DNA from 3 places in the Sphingobium sp. AntQ-1 genome. Region 3 is predicted to be linked to each of the others. Evidence: riboswitches for the same ligand, from Rfam matches in the RefSeq annotation. Region 3 holds a riboswitch; each other region holds the start of a gene.
The links. A riboswitch is a leader RNA that binds a small molecule or an ion and turns the genes downstream of it on or off. The one in region 3 is predicted to bind cobalamin.
Positions count from the first base shown of each region.

Region 1: another riboswitch for cobalamin. It lies ahead of sphantq_RS20240 (TonB-dependent receptor plug domain-containing protein); the one in region 3 lies ahead of sphantq_RS20845 (CbtB domain-containing protein).
Region 2: another riboswitch for cobalamin. It lies ahead of sphantq_RS06430 (TonB-dependent receptor plug domain-containing protein); the one in region 3 lies ahead of sphantq_RS20845 (CbtB domain-containing protein).

Region 1 is NZ_CP117159.1:299,228-305,821, forward strand. Features, by position in the region: gene sphantq_RS20230 (GMC family oxidoreductase) at 1-1,382, shown strand, start outside; gene sphantq_RS20235 (cobyrinate a,c-diamide synthase) at 1,488-2,795, shown strand; cobalamin riboswitch at 2,807-2,997, shown strand; gene sphantq_RS20240 (TonB-dependent receptor plug domain-containing protein) at 3,146-5,086, shown strand; gene sphantq_RS20245 (hypothetical protein) at 5,113-5,649, shown strand; gene sphantq_RS20250 (DUF1636 domain-containing protein) at 5,649-6,056, shown strand; gene cobT (nicotinate-nucleotide--dimethylbenzimidazole phosphoribosyltransferase) at 6,053-6,594, shown strand, end outside.
Region 2 is NZ_CP117158.1:1,297,785-1,304,378, forward strand. Features, by position in the region: gene sphantq_RS06415 (ABC transporter ATP-binding protein) at 1-163, opposite strand, end outside; gene sphantq_RS06420 (FecCD family ABC transporter permease) at 157-1,155, opposite strand; gene sphantq_RS06425 (ABC transporter substrate-binding protein) at 1,239-2,048, shown strand; gene sphantq_RS06430 (TonB-dependent receptor plug domain-containing protein) at 2,085-3,932, opposite strand; cobalamin riboswitch at 4,098-4,311, opposite strand; gene fdhD (formate dehydrogenase accessory sulfurtransferase FdhD) at 4,381-5,193, opposite strand; gene sphantq_RS06440 (formate dehydrogenase subunit delta) at 5,222-5,527, opposite strand; gene fdhF (formate dehydrogenase subunit alpha) at 5,538-6,594, opposite strand, start outside.
Region 3 is NZ_CP117159.1:422,127-428,720, forward strand. Features, by position in the region: gene cobN (cobaltochelatase subunit CobN) at 1-1,057, opposite strand, end outside; gene cobW (cobalamin biosynthesis protein CobW) at 1,057-2,091, opposite strand; cobalamin riboswitch at 2,349-2,601, opposite strand; gene sphantq_RS20840 (histidine phosphatase family protein) at 2,563-3,261, opposite strand; adenosylcobalamin (AdoCbl) riboswitch at 3,286-3,370, shown strand; gene sphantq_RS20845 (CbtB domain-containing protein) at 3,419-3,646, shown strand; gene sphantq_RS20850 (CbtA family protein) at 3,656-4,378, shown strand; gene sphantq_RS20855 (ketohydroxyglutarate aldolase) at 4,762-5,067, shown strand; gene sphantq_RS20860 (PepSY-associated TM helix domain-containing protein) at 5,064-6,572, shown strand; gene sphantq_RS20865 (DUF3325 family protein) at 6,569-6,594, shown strand, end outside.

The DNA of each region.
Region 1 (6,594 bases), 120 kb from region 3:
TCTGGCCGGCGGGCAAGATGCTGGGCGGCGGCAGCGCGCTCAATGGCATGATGTTCATCCGCGGCCATCGCTGGGACTATGACGAATGGGCACGGCAGGGTGCGGCGGGATGGGATTATGAGTCGGTCCTGCCCTATTTCCGGCGCATGGAGGATAATGAGCGCGGCGCCGACCAGTGGCGCGGCACCGGCGGTCCGATCGCGGTGTCCGAAGGGCGCGCGCGCTATCCGATCACCGACCAGTGGATTGCGGCGGCGCAGGCGGCGGGCATCCCCCGATCAGCGGACCTGAATGGCGAACATGCCGAGGGCGTCGATTATGTGCAGGTATCGCAGCGAGGCGGCACGCGCTGTTCGGCGGCGCGCGGCTATCTGCACGAGCGGCGCGGCGGCAAGGCGCCGACCATAATGTTGGACGCGCAATTGCTGCGCATCCTGATCCAGGCAGGACGCGCAGTCGGTATCGTCTATTGGCAGGACGGCGTCGAAAAGACGCTGCGCGCCCGTCATGGCGTGGTGCTGAGCGCGGGCGCGATGAACACGCCGCGCCTGCTGATGCTGTCCGGTATCGGCCCGGCCGATCATCTGCGCGCCCATGGGATAGAATTGGTGTGCGATCGCCCCGGCGTTGGTGGCAACCTTCAGGATCATGTCGGCACCCATGTCGTCAACGAAGTCGATGCGCGAACGCTCAACAGCGACGCGCGGGGCTTGCGCGGGGCATGGCAGCTGCTGCGCTATGCGCTGTCGCGGCGTGGCACGCTGACAACTGCGATCGGCCATGCGCAGGCTTTCGTGAAGAGCCGGCCGGAATTGCCCGCGCCCAATCTCCAGATCAGCTTCGCCGCCTTCGCATTCGATTTCGATGAACAGGGCCGGTTGATGCTGCGCAAGACGCCGTCCGTATCCACCCTGGTCGGGCTGATGCGGCCCAGCCATCGGGGGCGGATCAGTCTCCGCTCCGCCGATCCCTTCGCGCCGCCGAAAATCGAGCATCGGCAACTGGGCAGCGACGATGATGTCGACCAGATCGTCGAGGGCATCGGCATCGCCCGCGGCATCCTGCATGAGACACCGATTGCGACACATATAAGGGGGGAGCTACGCCCCGGCGCGGCACTGACCGATCCCGATCAGTTGCGGGACTATGTGCGGATGGCGTCGATCCCGCTCTATCATCCGGTCGGCACGGCCAGGATGGGCGTGCGCGACGATGCGTTGGCGGTGGTCGATGCCGATCTGGCCGTCATCGGCGTCGAGGGGCTGTGGGTCGCCGACGCCTCGGTCATGCCCAGCCTTCCCGCTGGCAATACCAACGCCACCGCGATCATGATCGGCGACAAGGGTGCGGATCATCTGCTGAGGCGCCTCCGCCGCCATTGAGGCGCTGGCGGCGCGGGGCCTGCTTTGCCACAAGGCGGGCATGACACCGAATCGCGCCGCCCTCCTCGTGGATGCCATCGCCCCCTTGCCGGTATGGCGCACGTCGTGACGCCGCGACTGGGCGCGGGATTGGTGATCGGCGCCCCGGCGTCGGGCGCGGGCAAGACGATGGTGACGATCGGCCTGCAACGCGCCTTCACCGATCGCGGCCTGAGCGTGCAGGGCGCCAAATGCGGACCCGACTATATCGACCCGGCCTTTCACGAAGCCGCGACTGGCCGGCCCTCGGTCAATCTGGACGGCTTCGCCATGGCGCCGACCATGCTGCAGGGGCTGGCGGCGCACGTCGCTACAACTGTCCAACTCGTCGTCGCGGAAGGCGCGATGGGCCTTTATGACGGCGCACGGTCGCCGGGTCGTTCGGGCGCGTCGGCCGATGTGGCGCGGCTGTTGGGCTGGCCGATGCTGCTGGTCGTCGATGCCCGCGCAGCGGCGCAGACGGTGGCGGCGGTGGCGCATGGCTGCGCGACTTTTCCCGGCGCGCCGGCCATCGCCGGAGTGATCGCCAACAAGGTGGCCAGCACGCGCCATGTCCGCATGATCGAGGATGGGTTCGCGCGTATCGGCCTGCCGCTGCTGGGTGCGATGGCCACGGACGAGGGATTGGCCATGCCGTCCCGCCATCTGGGACTGGTGCAGGCTGGCGAAACGGAGGAACTGGAACGGCGAATCGACGCGATCGCAGCGCGGGTGACGGCGCAATGCGATCTGGATGCGATCCAGGCGGCGGCCGGCGCTACGACAGACGTGCCGGCGCAACCGCCCGGCATCCGGCCACCGGGGCAGCGGATCGCCGTCGCCAGGGACGCCGCCTTCAGCTTCTTCTATCCCCATATCGTACATTGGTGGCGGTCGGCCGGCGCGGAGCTGCGATTCTTTTCTCCGCTGGCGGACGAATCGCCGCCCGCCGATTGCGATGCCTGCTGGCTGCCCGGCGGCTATCCCGAACTCCATGCTGCGCGGATCGCGGCCAATGGCCAGTTCCTGAGCGGCCTGCGCGCCTTTGCGCAGAGCCGGCCGGTGCATGGCGAATGCGGCGGCTATATGGTGCTGGGCCGCACGCTGGAGGATGGCGACGGCGTCGTCCACCCGATGGCGGGCCTGTTGCCGATGGATACCAGTTTTGCGCGCAGGCGCCGAACATTGGGCTATCGCAGCGCGCGGCTGCGGCAGGGCGCCAGCTTCGCCTCTGTCGGGCAGCTATTGCTGGGTCATGAGTTCCACTATGCCAGCATCACCGCCAGCGAGGGCGAGCCGCTGGCCGACATGGCCGATGCGGAGGGGCAGGCCCTTCCTCCGGCGGGCCACCGCGCGGGCCAGGTGACCGGTGGCTTCTTCCACTTGATCGCCTGATCCAAGTCGATTAGGGCGGCTGCGCGTCAGGTTCCCCGCAAGGGGATCAAAAGGGAACGGGGTTAAAGACCCCGGCTGCCCCTGCAACTGTGAGCGGCGAGCCATCGAGGCACAAGCCATTGGAATCGATGATCCCGAGAAGGCGCTTCGAATACGGCATTGACCCGCAAGCCAGGAGACCTGCCTGTCGCGGTCGTTCTTCGTCCGGACAGGGTGTGCCGGTCGAACGAGGATATCCTCGCGCAACGACAAGCTGACCGTGCGGGTTCGCACGGTGGCGATGTCGTGCGCGTGCGCCCTGCATCGCCACCGCGTCGCGTCCGCCCGGTCCTGTCAACGACTGGGGGATTATGATGCATTGGATTTCAAAGAGCGGCCTTTTCATTCTAGCGGGCCTGTCCACGCCGGCCTGGGCCGATGATGCGGGCGATGTGATCGTGACCGCGCTGCGCCAGCCGCAGGCGATTGAACAGGTGGCGTCGAGCATCACCATCATCGACAAGCCGGCGATCGACGCCGCACAGGCGCTGGTGGTGTCCGACCTGCTGATCCGCACGCCGGGCGTCAGCTTCACCCGCAATGGCGGCTATGGCACGGCGACCTCGATCCGCATTCGCGGCGCGGAGGCCGACCAGACCGTGCTGGTCATCGACGGCGTGAAGTTGGCCGATCCGTCCTCGACCGGCGGCGGCTATAATTTCGCGACGCTGATGACCGGCGATACCGACCGGATCGAGATATTGCGCGGTCCACAGTCGATCCTCTGGGGCAGCCAGGCGATTGGTGGCGTGGTGAACATCGTCACCGCACGGGCCGAACGCCCGATCGAAGGCAGCTTCGATATCGAGGCGGGATCGCGCGATACCGTCAGCGCCCGCGCTGCGCTGGGCGGACGACAGGGCGCGATCGACTGGCAGGTCGCGGGCAGCCGCTTCACGACGGAGGGCATCTCGGCGATCAGCCCGCGCTTTGGCGCCAAGGAGAAGGACGGCTACACCAACGGCACGCTCAACGGGCGTCTGGGCGTCGCGCTGGCGCCGGGCGTGTCGATCGATATGCGCGGCTATTATGCCAAGGGGCGCACGGATATCGACAGCGCCGGCGCCATTCCCGACAGCCCCGAATATTCGGAAGTCGAGGAATGGATCGGCTACGCCGGCCTCAACGCCGATCTGTTCGGCGGTGCGCTGCGCAATCGCCTGTCCTTCAGCCGCAGCGAGACGCTGCGCGACAACGTCAATCCCGCCCGCAAACTGCGTCAGACCAGTTTCACCGCCAGAGGCGAGACGAAGCGCTACGAATATCAGGGCGTGCTCACCATCGCGCAGGGCTGGACCGCGACCTTCGGCGCGGAGCGCGAGGAGCAGCGGATGCGCACGGCTTCGCCTTCCGATAGTTTGGCTGCCTACGCCACGACCCGCGGGTCTGCCGATATCGACAGCCTCTATGCCCAACTGAGCGTCGAGCCGCTGGCCGGCCTGACCGTCAATGGCGGAGTGCGCTACGATCATCATTCGACCTTTGGCGGCAACACGGTCTTCGGTGCGGGCGCGGCCTGGGCGCTGGTCAAGGACCGCACGATCCTGCGGGCGAGCTATGGCGAGGGCTTCAAGGCGCCGACGCTCTACCAGCTCTACAGCGATTATGGGAACACCGCCCTGGTCCCCGAAAAGGCCCATGGCTGGGACGCCGGCATCGAACAGCATCTGTTCGACCATGCGCTGATCCTGTCGGCGACCTGGTTCGATCGCAGCACCGACAATCTCATCACCTATAATGGCTGTCCGACGACCAACCGGCCGCCGCTCTGCTATGCGCCGGGCACGACGACGCCGCGCTTTGGCTATTATGCCAATGTCCAGCGCAGCGAGGCGCACGGGCTGGAACTGGCCGGCGTCGCCCATGTCGGTCGGCTGACGATCGACGGCAATTATAGCTGGGTGTCCGCGGAGGATCGGTCGCCGGGCCTGAACTATGGCAACCAACTGGCGCGGCGACCGCGCCATGCGGCCAATGCGACAGCGCGGTACGACTGGGCGTTCGGTCTGAGTACCGCCGTGGCGGTGCGCTGGTCGGGCAAGGCGCTCGACACCGCGCGCACCAGCGCCACGGTCGCGCCACTGGTCAACGCGGCCTACACGCTGGTGGATTTGCGTGCCGAAATGCCGGTCATGGGCAAGCTGACGCTATTCGGCCGGGTCGAAAATCTGTTCGACGAATATTATGAAACCGCGCGGCGCTACGGTCAATTGGGCCGCAGCATTCATGCTGGCCTGCGGGCGCGGTTCTGATCCCCCCTGACAAGGAGCGTATGACCATGGACAGCCTGCCCCCTGCCGCCGCCCGCCATCTCTGGATCGGATTGATGACGCTGGCCAGCACCATAACCACTCTGGCGCTGGCCTGCGCCACGCCTTTCCCCGCCCTGGCCGCCCTGGCCGCGTTGCATGTCCGCCGGCAGGACGGCATCATCCTGATGCTCGCGGCCTGGGCGGTGTCGCAGGGGGTGGGCTATTGCCTGCTGGGCTATGAAACGACTGTGGAGAATGGCGTCTGGGCCGGGACCATGGCGCTGGCGGCGATCGCGTCGCTGCTCGGCGCGGATGGTGCGGCGCGCCTGTTGCCGCACGCGCATCCGGCGGTGCGGCTGGTCGTGGCCTATGGGGCAGCGTTCGCTACGTTCAAGATGGCCGTCCTGGCGGGCGCGTGGGCGCTCGATTCCGGCTGGGCGGCCTTCGCGCCGGATGTAATGGCGCGGCAGTTCGGGCGCTACGCCATGATCCTGGCCGGCCTGCCGGCCTTGCAGCATCTGGCCGACCGCAGCGGCCGGCTGCGCCGTGCGGCGACCGCCTGATGTTGCGCGCGGTCGAGGATGGTCCGGCGGTGGTGGTGTGCAGCAGTTGCCGCCACTCGCCGGGGCAGCGGGAAGATGCCGATGGCGTGCGCGGCGGTGCGCGGCTGGCGGAGGCGCTGCGCCGGGTGAAGGCCGGGTCGGACCGCTATGACGGGGTGGCGGTGCAGGACATGCCCTGCCTCTTCGCCTGTTCCGACCATTGCGCCGTCCATCTGCGGGCGCCGGGGAAGATCGGTTATGTGCTGGGGCGCTTTACGCCTGACGAGGATGCCGCGCGCGCGATCCTCGACTATGCGGCGCATCATGCCGCGAGCGCCCATGGCCAGGTGCCTTATGCCGACTGGCCGCAAGGGGTGAAGGGCCACTTCATCGTGCGTCTGCCGCCTGCCGGGTTCGTCGCCACATGAGCCTGTTTCCCACCGAGGCGGCGTTCGACGACGCGCTGGCGTCCCTGCCGCGGGCCGACCTGGCCTGCCGCGCCGCTGCCGCAGCGCGTCAGGGGCAATTGACAAAACCGGCCGGATCTTTGGGTCGGCTGGAGGAGATCGCCATCTTCCTGGCCGGCTGGCAACGGCGCGCGCGCCCGCATATCGATCGCGGCCGGGCAGCGGTCTTTGCGGGCAATCATGGCGCGACGCGGCATGGCGTCAGCGCCTTTCCGCCCATAGTGACGGCGCAGATGGTCGCGAATTTCGCCGCAGGGGGGGCCGCCATCAACGCGCTGGCGGGCGCAGCCGGGCTGGATCTGCATGTCGTGCCGATCGACCTCGACCGCCCGACCGAGGATTTCACCGTCGCTGCGGCGATGAGCCAGGCGGATTGTCTGGCGGCGCTCAATTGCGGCGCGGACATGGTCGATCCGGGCCTGGACCTGCTGCTGCTGGGCGAGATGGGCATCGGCAACAGCACCGCCGCTGCGGCTTTGTGCCAGCGCAGCTTTGGCGG
Region 2 (6,594 bases), on a different replicon from region 3:
GCTTGACCAGCCCCAGCAGCGCGCGGATCAGCGTGGACTTGCCCGCACCATTGGGACCGATCACGCCCACCAAAGCCCCCGGCTCCAATCTCACGTCCACATCCCGCACCGCTGCGTGGCGGCCCAGCCGCACCGTCAGCCCCTGCGCCGATATCGTCACCATAGCCGCCGCTCCTGTATCAGATGCGCCAGGAAGACGGGCACGCCCAGCAGCGCGGTCACCACCCCCAGCTTCAATTCATTATTGGTCGGGATCAGCCGCACCCCGATGTCCGCCAGAGTCAGCAGCGCTGCGCCGCCCAGCATGGACGGGACCAAAACGGACGATGGCGACCGGTCGGTCAGCGGTCGGACCAGATGCGGCACGATCAGCCCGACGAACCCGATCGCCCCCGACACCGCCACCGCGCCGCCTACGCCGATCGCCACGCCCAGCATCATGCGCAACCGCGCGACCGACAGGTTGACGCCCAGCGCCTGCGCGCCATCCTCGCCCAAGGTCAGCGCATCGAGCGTCCGCCCGTCCGCGATCAGCAGCGCCGCGCCCACGACGACGCAGGGCAGCGCGATCCAGACATGGGCATAGCTGCGATTTTCCAGACTCCCCATCAGCCAGCTCATGATTTCCATCGCAGCGAAGGGATTGGGCGACAGGTTGAGCGCCAGGCTGATCCCCGCCCCCGCCAGCGTCGCCACGGCGATGCCGGCCAGGATCAGCGTCAGTGGGCTTTCCACCGTGCCCGACAGCGCGAACAGGGTCAGGATGGCGACGAGTCCGGTCAATATTGCCAGCAGCGGCAATATCATCGGATGCAACTGCGCCAGCCCGAAATAGAGCGCGCAGACAGCCCCCAGCGCCGCCGCATTGGACGCACCCAGCACCGACGGCTCAGCCAGCGGATTACGCAGATAACCCTGCAACGCTGCCCCCGCCAGCCCCAGCATCGCGCCGACAACCAAGCCCAGCAGCATCCGCGGCAAACGCAGGTCCAGTATGATGGTGCGGGCGACCGCATCGCCGCCGCCGGTCAGCACAGCCCAGACGCGCGCTGGACTGATCGCCACCGCGCCCAGCAGCACGGAGCCGAAGGCGGTGCCGAAGACCAGCAGCAGCAAGCCGGGGATCAGCAACGGATGATGGCGGCGCGCGGTCACTTGCGCGCGCCTTGGCGGTTGGCAATGCCGCGTGTTCCTGCGAAGGCGGAATCAAGTCCCGCTATTGGATTCAACACGCTTCCATGATCCGCCCCCTGATGATCGCGGCAACCGCCCTGCTCGTGCTTGCCGGCACGTCCGCATCGGCCGCCCCGCGCCGCATCGTGTCGCTCAACGTCTGCGCCGACCAATATCTGCTGGCCCTCGCCGATCCGACCCAGATCGCCGCGCTCAGCAGCAACGCCCGCGATCCCGAACTCTCCGCAGCGGCGATCAAAGCGCGCGGTTTCCGCACGCTGCGCCGTCCCGCGGAGGAAGTGCTGGCGATCCGCCCCGACCTGATCCTGGGTTTCCCGATCGGCCCGAATGCGGTAGCGGGCGCGCCGCCGGGCCAGTGGCGCACGCTCGGCCTCGCCAGCGCCGACAGCTATGCCGCGATCCTCGACCAGATCCGCCAGATGGCGCGCGCCATCGGGCATGTCGATCGCGGTGAAAGACTGATCGCGGCCATGAACCGCGACCTCGCCGCCCTTCCTCGCCCCAAACACAGCGGCGTCGCGGCCTATTATCAGCGGCGCGGCTATATGACCGGCACCGGCACGCTGATCGACGATCTGATGCGCCGCGTCGGCCTCACCAACCTCGCCGCCAAACTCGGCAAACCGCCGCTGGCGCAAGTGCCGCTGGAAGAAATGGTGGCGGCGCGGCCCGACTGGCTGATCGTGGAAAGCGCCACCGACCGCGTGGTCGATCAGGGCACCGAAATGCTGCACCATCCCGCGCTCGCCGCCGTTCCGCGCATCAGCCTGCCGCAAAGCTGGACCGTGTGCGGCGGCCCCGCCTATGTGCAGGCGGCGCGCACCATCATGGCGCGACTGAACGCGCTGCGCTGAAGGGGCAGGCATCACGCCCGCCCCCTTGCCTGTCGATCAGAAGCGAACACGCACGCCGCCATAGGCAGCGCGGCCATAGGAGCCATAGCCATAGGCCGTCTGGTACGTCTCATCGAACAGATTGTCGATGCGACCATAGACTTCCAGATGCGCGCCCAGCGGCATCGAGGCCCGCACCCCGGCCAGCGCATAGCCGTCCAGCCGCCGCGTATTGGCCGCATTGTCGAAGCTGTCGCCCACCATCGTGACCGTCGCGCCGGTCGACAGGCCGAACGACCAGACATAGTCGGCCGACACGCTCACCGCATTGGCGGCGCGGCGGGCCAGGCGATTGCCATAGTTGGCCGACCCCGCCGACCGATCCCGCGCATCGACATAGCTGTAGCTGCCGGTGACGGTCAGCGCATCGACCGGCTTCAGCGCGATCGACGCTTCCACGCCCTTGGCGCGGGTGCGGTCCAGATTATTATAACCGCCAAAGGGTGGCAGCGAGGAATCATAATTGATCTGGTCGAGCGTGTCGCGGCGGAACGCCGTAACCGACAGCATCGCCCGCCCGCCATCCAGGCTCTGGTCAAACCCGATGTCGTAGCTTTTCGACCGCTCCGGCCGCAGCGCTGTATTGCCGCTATAGATGTCATATAGCTGATAGAGCGAAGGCGCCTTGAATCCTTCGCCATAGCTCAGCCGCACATTGGTCGCGCCGCCATTGGGCGAATAATTGGCGTTCGCGCCAAAGGTCGTCGCCCCGCCGAACTGGCTATGGTCGTCATGGCGCACGCCGCCGGTGACGGCCAGGCCTGCGAAGGGCTTGACGATCGCCAGCGCATAGACGCTGTCGATATTGATCTTCGCGCTCGCCGTGTCGCCAAAGCCGAAGAAATCATAGTCGGGCCGTTCATGCTCATAGCCAAACAGCAGCTTGGCCTGCTCGACCGGCGCATAGACGCCCTCATATTCGAACCGCAGATTTGTGCCCGAATAGCCATAATCGGGATCGGTGCCGCGCACGAAATAATAGTCGCGGTCGTTGCGCAGATATGTGACGGCGGCGCGATTGGTCAGCTTGCCATCCAGCAGCGCCAGGTTGAGGCCCGCATAGCCGACATATTGGTCAAGCTTGCTCACATCGCTGCTGTCGGCAGGCGCGCCGAAGAAGCTGTCATAGTCGATGTCCGCATGGATATAATAGCCACGAAGGTCCAGGCTCAGCGCCTCGGTGAAATTCAGCGTCAGCCGCGCGTTGGCCGCGATATTCTCGGTCCCGTCGCGCTCCGTGCCCCCGGCTGCCGACGAAATGCCGTCGGTACGGAAATAGGCCGCGCCGATCCCGCCCGCGGCGATGCCGCTGGTGCCCGACACGTCCGCCTTGGCGTTCAGCGTATCGCTATAGCCATAGTCCACCGATGCGTTCGCGCCAAACCCTTCAGCCGGCACGCCGGTCATCACATTGACCACGCCGCCGATCGCCTGGCTGCCATGCACTACCGAGTTGGAGCCGCGCAATATCTCGATCCGCTTGATATTGCCGGTCAGCAAAGGCCCGAAATCATAACCGTCACCGATGCCGCTGGGATCGTTGACCTTCACCCCGTCGATCAGCACCAAAGTCTGCGTCGTTTCCGCGCCGCGCAGCGACACGCCGGTCACCCCGCCGGTCGATCCGTTGCGGTTGAAGCGCACGCCCGGCGTCGTCGCCAGCAGGTCGACCACATCGATCGCCTGCCGCGTCTTGATCGTCTCCGCGTCGATCACGGTGATCGCTTGGCCGACCTCGTCGCGCGACTGCGCGATGCCCGTGGCGGTGACGACGATCTGGTCATCCTGCGCCAGAACCGGCGTCGCTACGATCAGCGCCACCAGAGAAATACCTGTTTTCAGCATATATAACCCCCCGGCGCCGGTGCGACTTGGGCTGGGGCGTCCGCAACGCGGTCAGGCAGAGGCAAGGGATGGCGCCATATCCCGTCCACAACCCGATGCGGCCCCGGCCGCATGGCGTCGCTCGACGGAAAACCACCGTGCCCCGGCCATCCCCTGGACCAAAGCAAGAGCGACCAAGCGCCGGCAGGTCTCCTGGCTCGCGGGTCGCAGCACGAATGCATAGCCTTCCCGGACATCGGTCCAGTGGCCGGTCTTTCGACCATATGCATCGCACTATCCGCTTACAGTTGCAGGGACAGCCACGGAATTGGGCGCTCGCACGCCCGCACCGCATTCCCGATTAAGCCCCTGACGGGGCACCGGCGCGATCATCTCGCAGGGGAAGCCAAGCCGCCCCTGCGCCGCGCGCTGTAGGGGAAAGCGGATGCAATGCCAAGCCGTCGCCGGTTTAGGGCAACAGCCTGTGGCCGCGCAGCAACAGCGCATCGCCCCGCGCCAGCACGACCAGCGGCAGGCCGGCCGCCTCCGCGCGAGTCGCGGCCAATCGCGTCGGCGCGGAAATGGTGACCAGCATCGGGCACTGGCTCAGCACCGCCTTCTCCACCAGTTCATAGGAACAGCGCGACGACAGCAGCGCGAAACCGCCGTCCCAGTCCGCCCGTGCCCTGTCTCCTTGGCGCGCCATCGCCCCGATCAGCTTGTCGAACGCATTATGCCGCCCGACATCCTCTCGCACCAACAAGATCGCGCCATCCGCGCCGACCCAGGCGGCGGCATGGGCGGCCCCGGTCGCCGCGTTCAACGGCTGATGATCGCACAGCCCCCCCAATGCGCGAAAGATGGCGGCGGGGTCCGCCCGCGATACCGCCGTCACCTTGGGCAGCGGCCTTATCGCCTGCTCCAGATTTTCGATCCCGCACATGCCGCACGACGACTCCGACACACGATGCCGCACTCGCTCCAGCAAGGCCTCGGTGCGGTCCTGCGGCAATGTCGCGCGCGCCACGATCCCCTGGTCGGTACGATGCGTGTCGACATCGAACGCCGCATCGCCCGGCCCGATCAGCCGCTCGGCCAGCGCAAAGCCCAGCACCAGATCGCCAATGTCACTCGGCGTCGCCATCAGCACCGCATAGCCGATGCCGTTAAATTCGATCGCGACCGGCACTTCCTCCGCCAGCGCGCGGGCGATCGCCTGCGTCCGGCCGTCCGGGGTCAGACGATCGAATGTCAGGGGGCTGGCGGCGGCGTCTTCCATCATCAGGGCGTAGCGGTGGACGGCGCGCCGCTCAACCGGCGTCGCAATGGCCCGTCTCGTCCACCGCGTTGAATTGCGTCGCGTCGACATCAGGCGCCGCCCGACCCCGCGCCATCCGCGCGACGGCGGCCGCCACCATCGGCGAAAGCCGGTCGGGCTGGTCCTGCGCGATGGCGACGATCTGCGCCTTCATCCGCGGGTCCCAGAAACGGGTCAGATGCTCGGCCAGCGCTTCCGTCGCCTTCGCGTCTCCCATCATCGCCAGATTGCGCGCGATCTGGTGCGCCATATAGAGCAGGCGGTCCTCGGTGGACATGACATGGATATCATCGCTCATATCCGCCTCCCTATTCGGCCGCTTCCAACGGCGCGATGCGGCGACTGTTGCGCGCCTGCCGCACATAATCCTGCTGCCAGTCGCTCGGCCCGTTCGACGCCATCACCTGCACCGCCGTCACCTTATATTCCGGGCAGTTGGTGGCCCAATCGCTATAGTCGGTGGTGATGACGTTCGCCTGCGTCTCCGGGTGATGGAAGGTCGTATAGACCACGCCCGGCGCGACCCGCTCGGTAACAAGCGCGCGCAGCGTCGTCTCCCCAGCCCGGCTGCGCAAAGTCACCCAGTCGCCGTCCTTCAGGCCGCGATTGTCCGCATCGCTCGGATGCATCTCCAGCCGATCCTCCGGGTGCCAGGCGGTATTGGCGGTCCGCCGCGTCTGCGCCCCGACATTATAATGGGACAATATCCGCCCCGTCGTCAGCAACAACGGGAAGCGCGGTCCGGTCTTCTCGTCGGTCGGCACATAGTCGGTGACGACGAACTTGCCCTTCCCCCGCACAAAGCCGTCTATGTGCATGGTCGGCGTCCCGTCGGGCGCTGCGTCATTGGCCGGCCATTGCAGCGATCCTTCCGCCTCCAGCCGGTCATAATGCACGCCGGCAAAGGTCGGGGTCAGTGCGGCAATCTCATCCATGATTTCGGACGGGTGGCCATAGGTCCAGCCCAAGTCCATGGCGTTCGCCACCAACTGCACGATCTCCCAGTCGGCATAGCCATTCAGCGGGGCCATCACCTTGCGCACCCGCTGGATGCGCCGTTCCGCGTTGGTGAAGGTGCCGTCCTTCTCCAGAAATGTCGATCCGGGCAGGAAGATATGGGCGTAATTGGCGGTTTCGTTCAGGAACAGATCCTGCACCACCACGCACTCCATCGCCGCCAGCCCGGCTGCGACATGATGGGTATTGGGATCGGATTGCAGGATATCCTCGCCCTGCACGAACAGCCCCTTGAACGTCCCGTCGGTCGCGGCGTCCAGCATGTTGGGGATGCGCAATCCCGGCTCGGCGTCCAGCGCCACGCCCCATGCCCGCTCGAACATGCTGCGCGTCGCGGTGTCGGACACA
Region 3 (6,594 bases):
GCGGCGCCACAATGCCGCATTGGGTCCGGGCATCGAAACGCTCGGCCGCCTTGAAGGCGACGGCGCGGGTGAACAGGCGCCCGTCTATTTCCGGCAGAGCGACGTTCATCGCCAGGTCGCGAGGACCAAGGCCACGCGGACTGTCGGCCCAGTTGGCCTGCTCGACGCCCGCGAACACGGTCTGCAGGATCGGACAATCCGCTGCTTCGAGGACGGCCGGCGTTCGCCTGTCGCCGGGCGAGGAGGCGGCGAAGGACGTGGCGTTCAGGATGATATCGGGCCGGATCGCGCCGATCAGCCCGTGCAGCCAGTCGATCGCGAAGGGTTCGCGCAGCGCCCGCACATGAACGGCGACGACGTTCAGCCCGCGTCCCTTCAGCGCGGCGACCAGCGCTTCGACGGCATCGAGCGTACCGGCGATCATTAGCGCGCGATAGAAGCAGAGGAGCGCGACGGGCTGTCCCGCGCGCCATCCTGTCCGCACATCATCCAACGTCGGCCGCTTCATGCCGGCCAGATAGAAGCCGGCGTCCGCGATCGGCACGGGATCGTCCGGCACGCCTACATCCGCACCGATCAGCCGCGCGGCATGGCGCAGGAAGCTGACCGCATTGGCGACGCCGCCCTGCCGCAGATAGTCACGGAGCCGCTCGCTGATCGCCTTCGGCAGCGTCGCGGCGGCGTCCAACGACGGGTCGGGTTCCCGGCCATCGGCGATCGCTGCAAAGGCGATGCCCTTTTCCCGCGCAACCCGCGCGATTTCATCGACGCCATAGGGCCAATAGCTCTTGCCCCCCAGCAGTACGATGCACACGAAACGCGCATGGGCGATCACCTTTTCGACGTAGAGGTCGACCGAATAGGGATGTTTGAGCTGCAGCAGGTTGACCAACCGGATCGACGGCGCATCCTCACCCAGCAGGGCCGCCGCCTGGGCGAAACAGGCCAGCTCGCTGTCCGCCACGGTCAGGAACACGATCTCGCCCGGCGATTGATCGAGGTCGATCGCCTCGTCGCCGTTGGAAACGGTTCCCGGCGTAGCGGCCAGCAAATGCATCAGGCGAAGGCCGCGCGAAGGGCGCTGTCGATGGCGGCCTGATCCAGCCCCTTCTGCCCGATCACCACCAGTTGTGACAGGCGCGACTCCTCCGCCTTCCAGGCGCGGTCGAAATAATGCTGGATGCGGGGACCGACCGCCTGGACCACCAGGCGCGCCGGGCGATCGGCGATGGCGACCATGCCCTTGATGCGCAGGACATCATGCGCCTCGATCAACGGGGCCATGGCCTGCACCAGCGCATCCACGCCCGTAATCTCGCCGCCGGTGACGACGAAGCTGTCGAAATCGTCATGGTCATGATCGGGGTCGCCGTCATGGTGCGAGGGTCGCGCATCGATATCCTCTTCGACTTTGGCGAACAGGCCGAGCACGACGCCGGCATCGATCGCGCCATGATCGGTCCGCACGATCTTCACCCCACTACGGATATCCTTGCCTATGTCGCCCTCGATCCGGGTCAGCGCATCAGCATCGACCATGTCGGCCTTGTTGAGGATGACGAGGTCCGCGCAGGCGAGCTGGTCTTCGTATAGTTCCTCCAGCGGACTGTCATGGTCGAGCGAGGGGTCGGCCGCCCGCGCCAGCGCCAGCGCGGCTTCGTCGGTGGCGAAGCGCCCGGCGGCGACCGCATCCGCATCGATCAGCGCCACGACGCCATCCACGGTCGCGCGGGTGCGGATGTCGGGCCACTGGAACGCCTTCACCAGCGGCTTGGGCAGCGCCAGACCGGACGTTTCGATGATGATATGGTCTGGCGGATTGGCGCGGTCGAGCAGCTTGAGCATGGTCGGCAGGAAATCGTCGGCCACGGTGCAGCAGATGCAGCCATTGGCCAGTTCGACGATATCGTCTTCCGGGCAGGCGTCGTCATTGCATCCGCGCAGCAGCGCGCCGTCGACGCCAACATCGCCGAACTCGTTGACGATCAGCGCCAGCCTGCGACCCTTGGCATTGTGCAGCAAATGCCGGATCAACGTCGTCTTGCCCGCCCCCAGAAAGCCTGTGATGACGGTGGTCGGGATCTTGCTCACGCTTCTTCTCCTTCAAGCGCCATGGGATTCATGCGCGAAGGGGCGATCGGCATCGCCGAGCCTGATGATGGCCATGTCTACCCCCGCTGCACCTGAGCGATATCTCGGCGGGGGCGTGCCGGACGCGAACGAACGGTCGATGCGCGGCGACGAGCAGGCGCATGGAGCCCGTCAGCGCGCACCGATGCGGCCCCAGCCACATGGGTTCGTCGCTCAGACGGCGTTCACCGTGCCCCGGCCATCCCCTGGACCAAAGCAAGAGCGACCAGACGCCGGCAGGTCTCCTGGCTCGCGGGTCATCGCTTGATGCACGCCTTCCCAGGCCTCGCAGGATTTAGCGTCCGGCCCAGTGGCTGCTCCCCTGGAAAGGGAGCGATGTGCATCGCGCTCGCCGCTTACAGTTGCAGGGACAGCTGCGGATTTGGATGAGCGCCCTTGTCGAGGGACTGCCACCCGCACCGCCTTCCCATTTTAATCCCCTTGCGGGGAACCGGCGCGATCAGTCATCGAAGGGGGCTTGCGGCTCCCCGGATGCGGTCGGCGATACCGGCTGCCGGGGCCGTCCGCAAGCCCTGAGTGCGGTGCGATCGCCTGAAGCCGCCAGATGCGGTTGAAGGACAGGCGAACGGTCGATAGCGGCGCAATGTCGATGGCAGGCGTCGTCACGAGCGGAAAGCCGAGCGCGTGCGCCAGCGCGGCGCGGATCGTCATGGCATGGCTGATGGCGCAGATGCATCCGGGCGACTGCGCGATTCCGTCCAGCCAGCCGCCTACCCGCTGTCGCACCGATTCCATGGTCTCACCATCCGCGGTGCCCTGCGTCGGATCGGCGATCCAGTCGGACAGGGCGGCCGGTTCGGCGGCGAAAAGGTCGGCAAACGACCGGCCCGACCAGCGCCCGGCATCCATGTCCACCAGCGCGACCTCGACCGAGGCATCCAGCCCCATCGCCTGGGCAGTCTGCGCGGCGGCGCGGGACGGGCTGCAAAGGACATGGTTGTCGAAACCCGGCGGCAGGCGGCAGGCGGCGGCATCATGCGCGCCGCGTGCGTCCAGGCCCTCGTCCAGCGCCGGGAAGCCGCCGACCCGGCTGGACGGCGTGGACGCCGCGCATAGGAGAAGGAGGGATGTGGACAGCGGAACCTCCAAGACATGTTGACGTCGCGCCATCGCGCACCCTAAACAGCGCGGGCATCAGGAAGAAGAAGCCGGTGAGATTCCGGCGCGGTCGCGCCACTGTTATCGACGTAAAAGGTCGAGAGCCAGACCTTCTTCCTGAACGAACAATCTCTCGCGGGACGCGCAATCCCTTATAGGAGTCTGGGTTATGTCAACGACTGCCGCACTGTTCGACGACCATTTCATTCCCGTCCAGGGCGGTTCCGCCATCCCGATCGAGGACATCGCACCATGGGCCGTGTTCGGCACACTGATTGCGCTTATTTTCCTTTATTTCGTCAGCACCGAACAGGGCGCCGTCGCCTTGTTCGACGGCATGTATGTGCATGAATATGTGCATGACGGCCGCCATCTTCTCGGCTTTCCCTGCCACTGATCCCAGGCGATGACCAAGAGCCTGTTGTGGCGCGGAATGCTGGCCGGCATTCTGGCGGCCCTCATCGCGACGATGTTCGCCCGCGTGATTGCGGAGCCGCATATCGACCTCGCCATCGGCCACGAGAACGCACATGTAGTGCATCATATGGACATGCCTTCGGATGGGGAACAAGCGGAACTGGTAAGCCGGGCGACGCAGAAGGGCGCGGGTCTGCTGACCGCGCTGGCGCTCTACGGCGCGGCGGTCGGCGGGATTTTCGCGCTCATATTCGCCTATGGTTATGGACGCTTTGGCCGCTTCGGTCCACGCAGCTTCGCCCTGTTGCTCAGCGGAATCGCCATCTTCCTGGTGGTCATCGTGCCGGGAATCAAATATCCGCAGACGCCGCCGGCCGTGGGCAAGCATGAAACGGTGGGTCTTCGCACCGCCGCCTATTTCGCAATGATCGCCTTGTCGGTGGGCGGGGCGGTGATCGCTGCCAAGATCAGAAGCGTGCTGGCCCTATCCCGTCCGGGCATCGATGCGACGTTGATTGCGGTGGGAGCCTATGGCGCGATGGTCGTGCTGGGCCAGTATCTGCTGCCCAGCGTCGATGAAGTGCCGGCTGATTTCCCGGCGACCCTGCTGTGGAACTTCCGTTTGGCCTCGATCGCGACCCAATTGCTGTTGTGGGCGACAATCGGAATCGTCTTTGGCCTGGCGGCGGAACGGGTGATGGCGCGCCCATAGCTCTGGGAATATCTATGTCGCCAGCATCTGCACGATCATGCTGTCGCAATGGCGGTCGATCGTGCCGATCGGGCAGGATGCGCTGCTGTCGCGCGCCGACAGCGAAAGGTTGCTGACGGCGCGGCGCATGATCGAGGATCGCTGGCGGAGACGCTGACGCTGGACGGCATCGCGCGGAGCCGCGCGGGCAGATAATGAGCGACGCCCGGCGCGAATGGCACCGCGCATCGAAGCGCGAAAATCTGGTCGCGCAGGCCCAAATTGGGCGGGGCGCCGGGGACGCCTTTGCGTTGTGGAAAATTATGCGCGTAAGCTGCTAATGCGATTGACTTGCATGATGCGCGTCGGATAATCCGGTCATCGTTTTGACGAGGAGTGTTCCGATGGCCCCGCCCATCCATTATCGGGCGAGCCGCTGGCGATACCGCGCCAATGTCGCTTTGCGCACCATCGCCGGGACGGTCGGCGCCTATGGCGTGGCGGCCTTGGGCGCCGCAGCGCTGGCGCGCACCCTGCCGATGGCGCGGGTGGAGGCGGTGACCTTTGCCACCATGATCGCCTATCTGATCGCGCCTGGCGTCTCCATCTGGGCCTTTCTGGCGCAGGGGCCGTGGCGCGCGGTCGCGGGCGTGGTGCTGGCGGCGTTGGCGCTGAGCGGCGTGGCCTGGATCGCAGGGCAACCGGCATGAGCGGGACGAGCGCCATGGTGCGCGATGGGGCGCGGCAGGCGATGACCTGGCTGCATGGCTGGACCGGGCTGCTACTTGGCCACATCCTCTTCATCATCTGCCTGGCCGGGACGCTGGCCGTGTTCAAGCCGGAGATCAGCCGCTGGATGCGCCCGGAAATCAGCGGACAGGCCGATCCGGTCCGCGCGATCACGGCCGCGACCGAGTGGCTGTCGACCAATACGACCGGATCGGCAGGCTGGTATCTGTCCGCACCCGACGGCCGATCCAATGTGGTCAACGCCAATTATGACAGCGGCGGCGCCTATATGAGCCGGGCGCTCGATCCGGTGAGCGGTGCGCCGGTGGCGCGCGACACGCTGGGCGGGGAATTTTTCTACCGCCTGCATTTCGAGCTGGAACTGCCCTATCCCTGGGGACGGTGGCTGGCGTCGCTGGCGGCGATGCTGATGCTGGTGGCGATCATCACGGGCATCATCGCGCATAAGCGCTTTTTCAAGGACATCTTCACTTTCCGCCCCGGCAAGGGACAAAGATCGTGGTTGGACGGGCATAATGCGCTGGGCGTGCTCTCCCTGCCCTTTCATATCATGATCACCTTTACCGGGCTGCTGACGCTGGCGTCGCTCAACATGCCCTGGGGGATTGCGGCCGGCTATGGCGCGGATGTGGCGACGCTCTATAGCGACCTGACCCCCGGCACGGTCAGCCGGGAAGCGAGCGGGACCAAGGCGCCGCTGGCCCCGGTCGGGCCGATGCTGGCGCAGGCGCAGCGCTATTTTGGCGGTGCGCCGGTGGGTCGGGTCTATATCTTCAACCCCGGCGATGCCGCCGCGGTGGTGACCATCTATCCGGTCGAGGTGGGCGCGATCGGCACTCTGCCCGCAGAGATCAGCTTCGACGGCGCGACCGGCAAGGTGCTGAAAGCCTGGACGGAAAAGCGAGCGGGCGTGCGCGCCTATCAGACCATCTACGGCCTGCACATGGCCCATTTTGCCCCGCTGCTAACGCGCTGGCTCTATTTTCTGGGCGGCGCCATGCTGACCTTGGCGATCGCGAGCGGCATGATCTTGTGGATCGTCAAGCGACGGGAACGCGCGCCCTTGTCGATCGGCAACCGGCTGCTGGAGCGGTTGAACGTCGGTGCCCTTGTGGGCGTGCCGATCGGCATGGCGGCCTTCCTGATCGCCAATCGGCTGTTGCCGCTGGGCCTGGCGGAACGCGCGCAGCAGGAGGTTGCAGTCGCGCTGTGGAGCGCGGGCGCGGCGCTGCTGCTGGGGCTGGTCCTGCCACCTGCGCTGGGCTGGCCACTCCTGCTGGGACTGCTGGCGCTGCTATGCGCGCTCGCCGCTGCGCTGGGACCGATCTGGGCGGGGGATGTGATGATCCTGTCGGGCAATATGCTGCTGACCGCGACTGCGGTCGCGCTGGGCCTGCTGGTCTGGAAGCAATTGCGCCGCCGCAGCGCGCCGACCCCGGTTCGCCGCCGGATGGCGCCGGCATGACGCTCACCATCGGTCTGCTTTA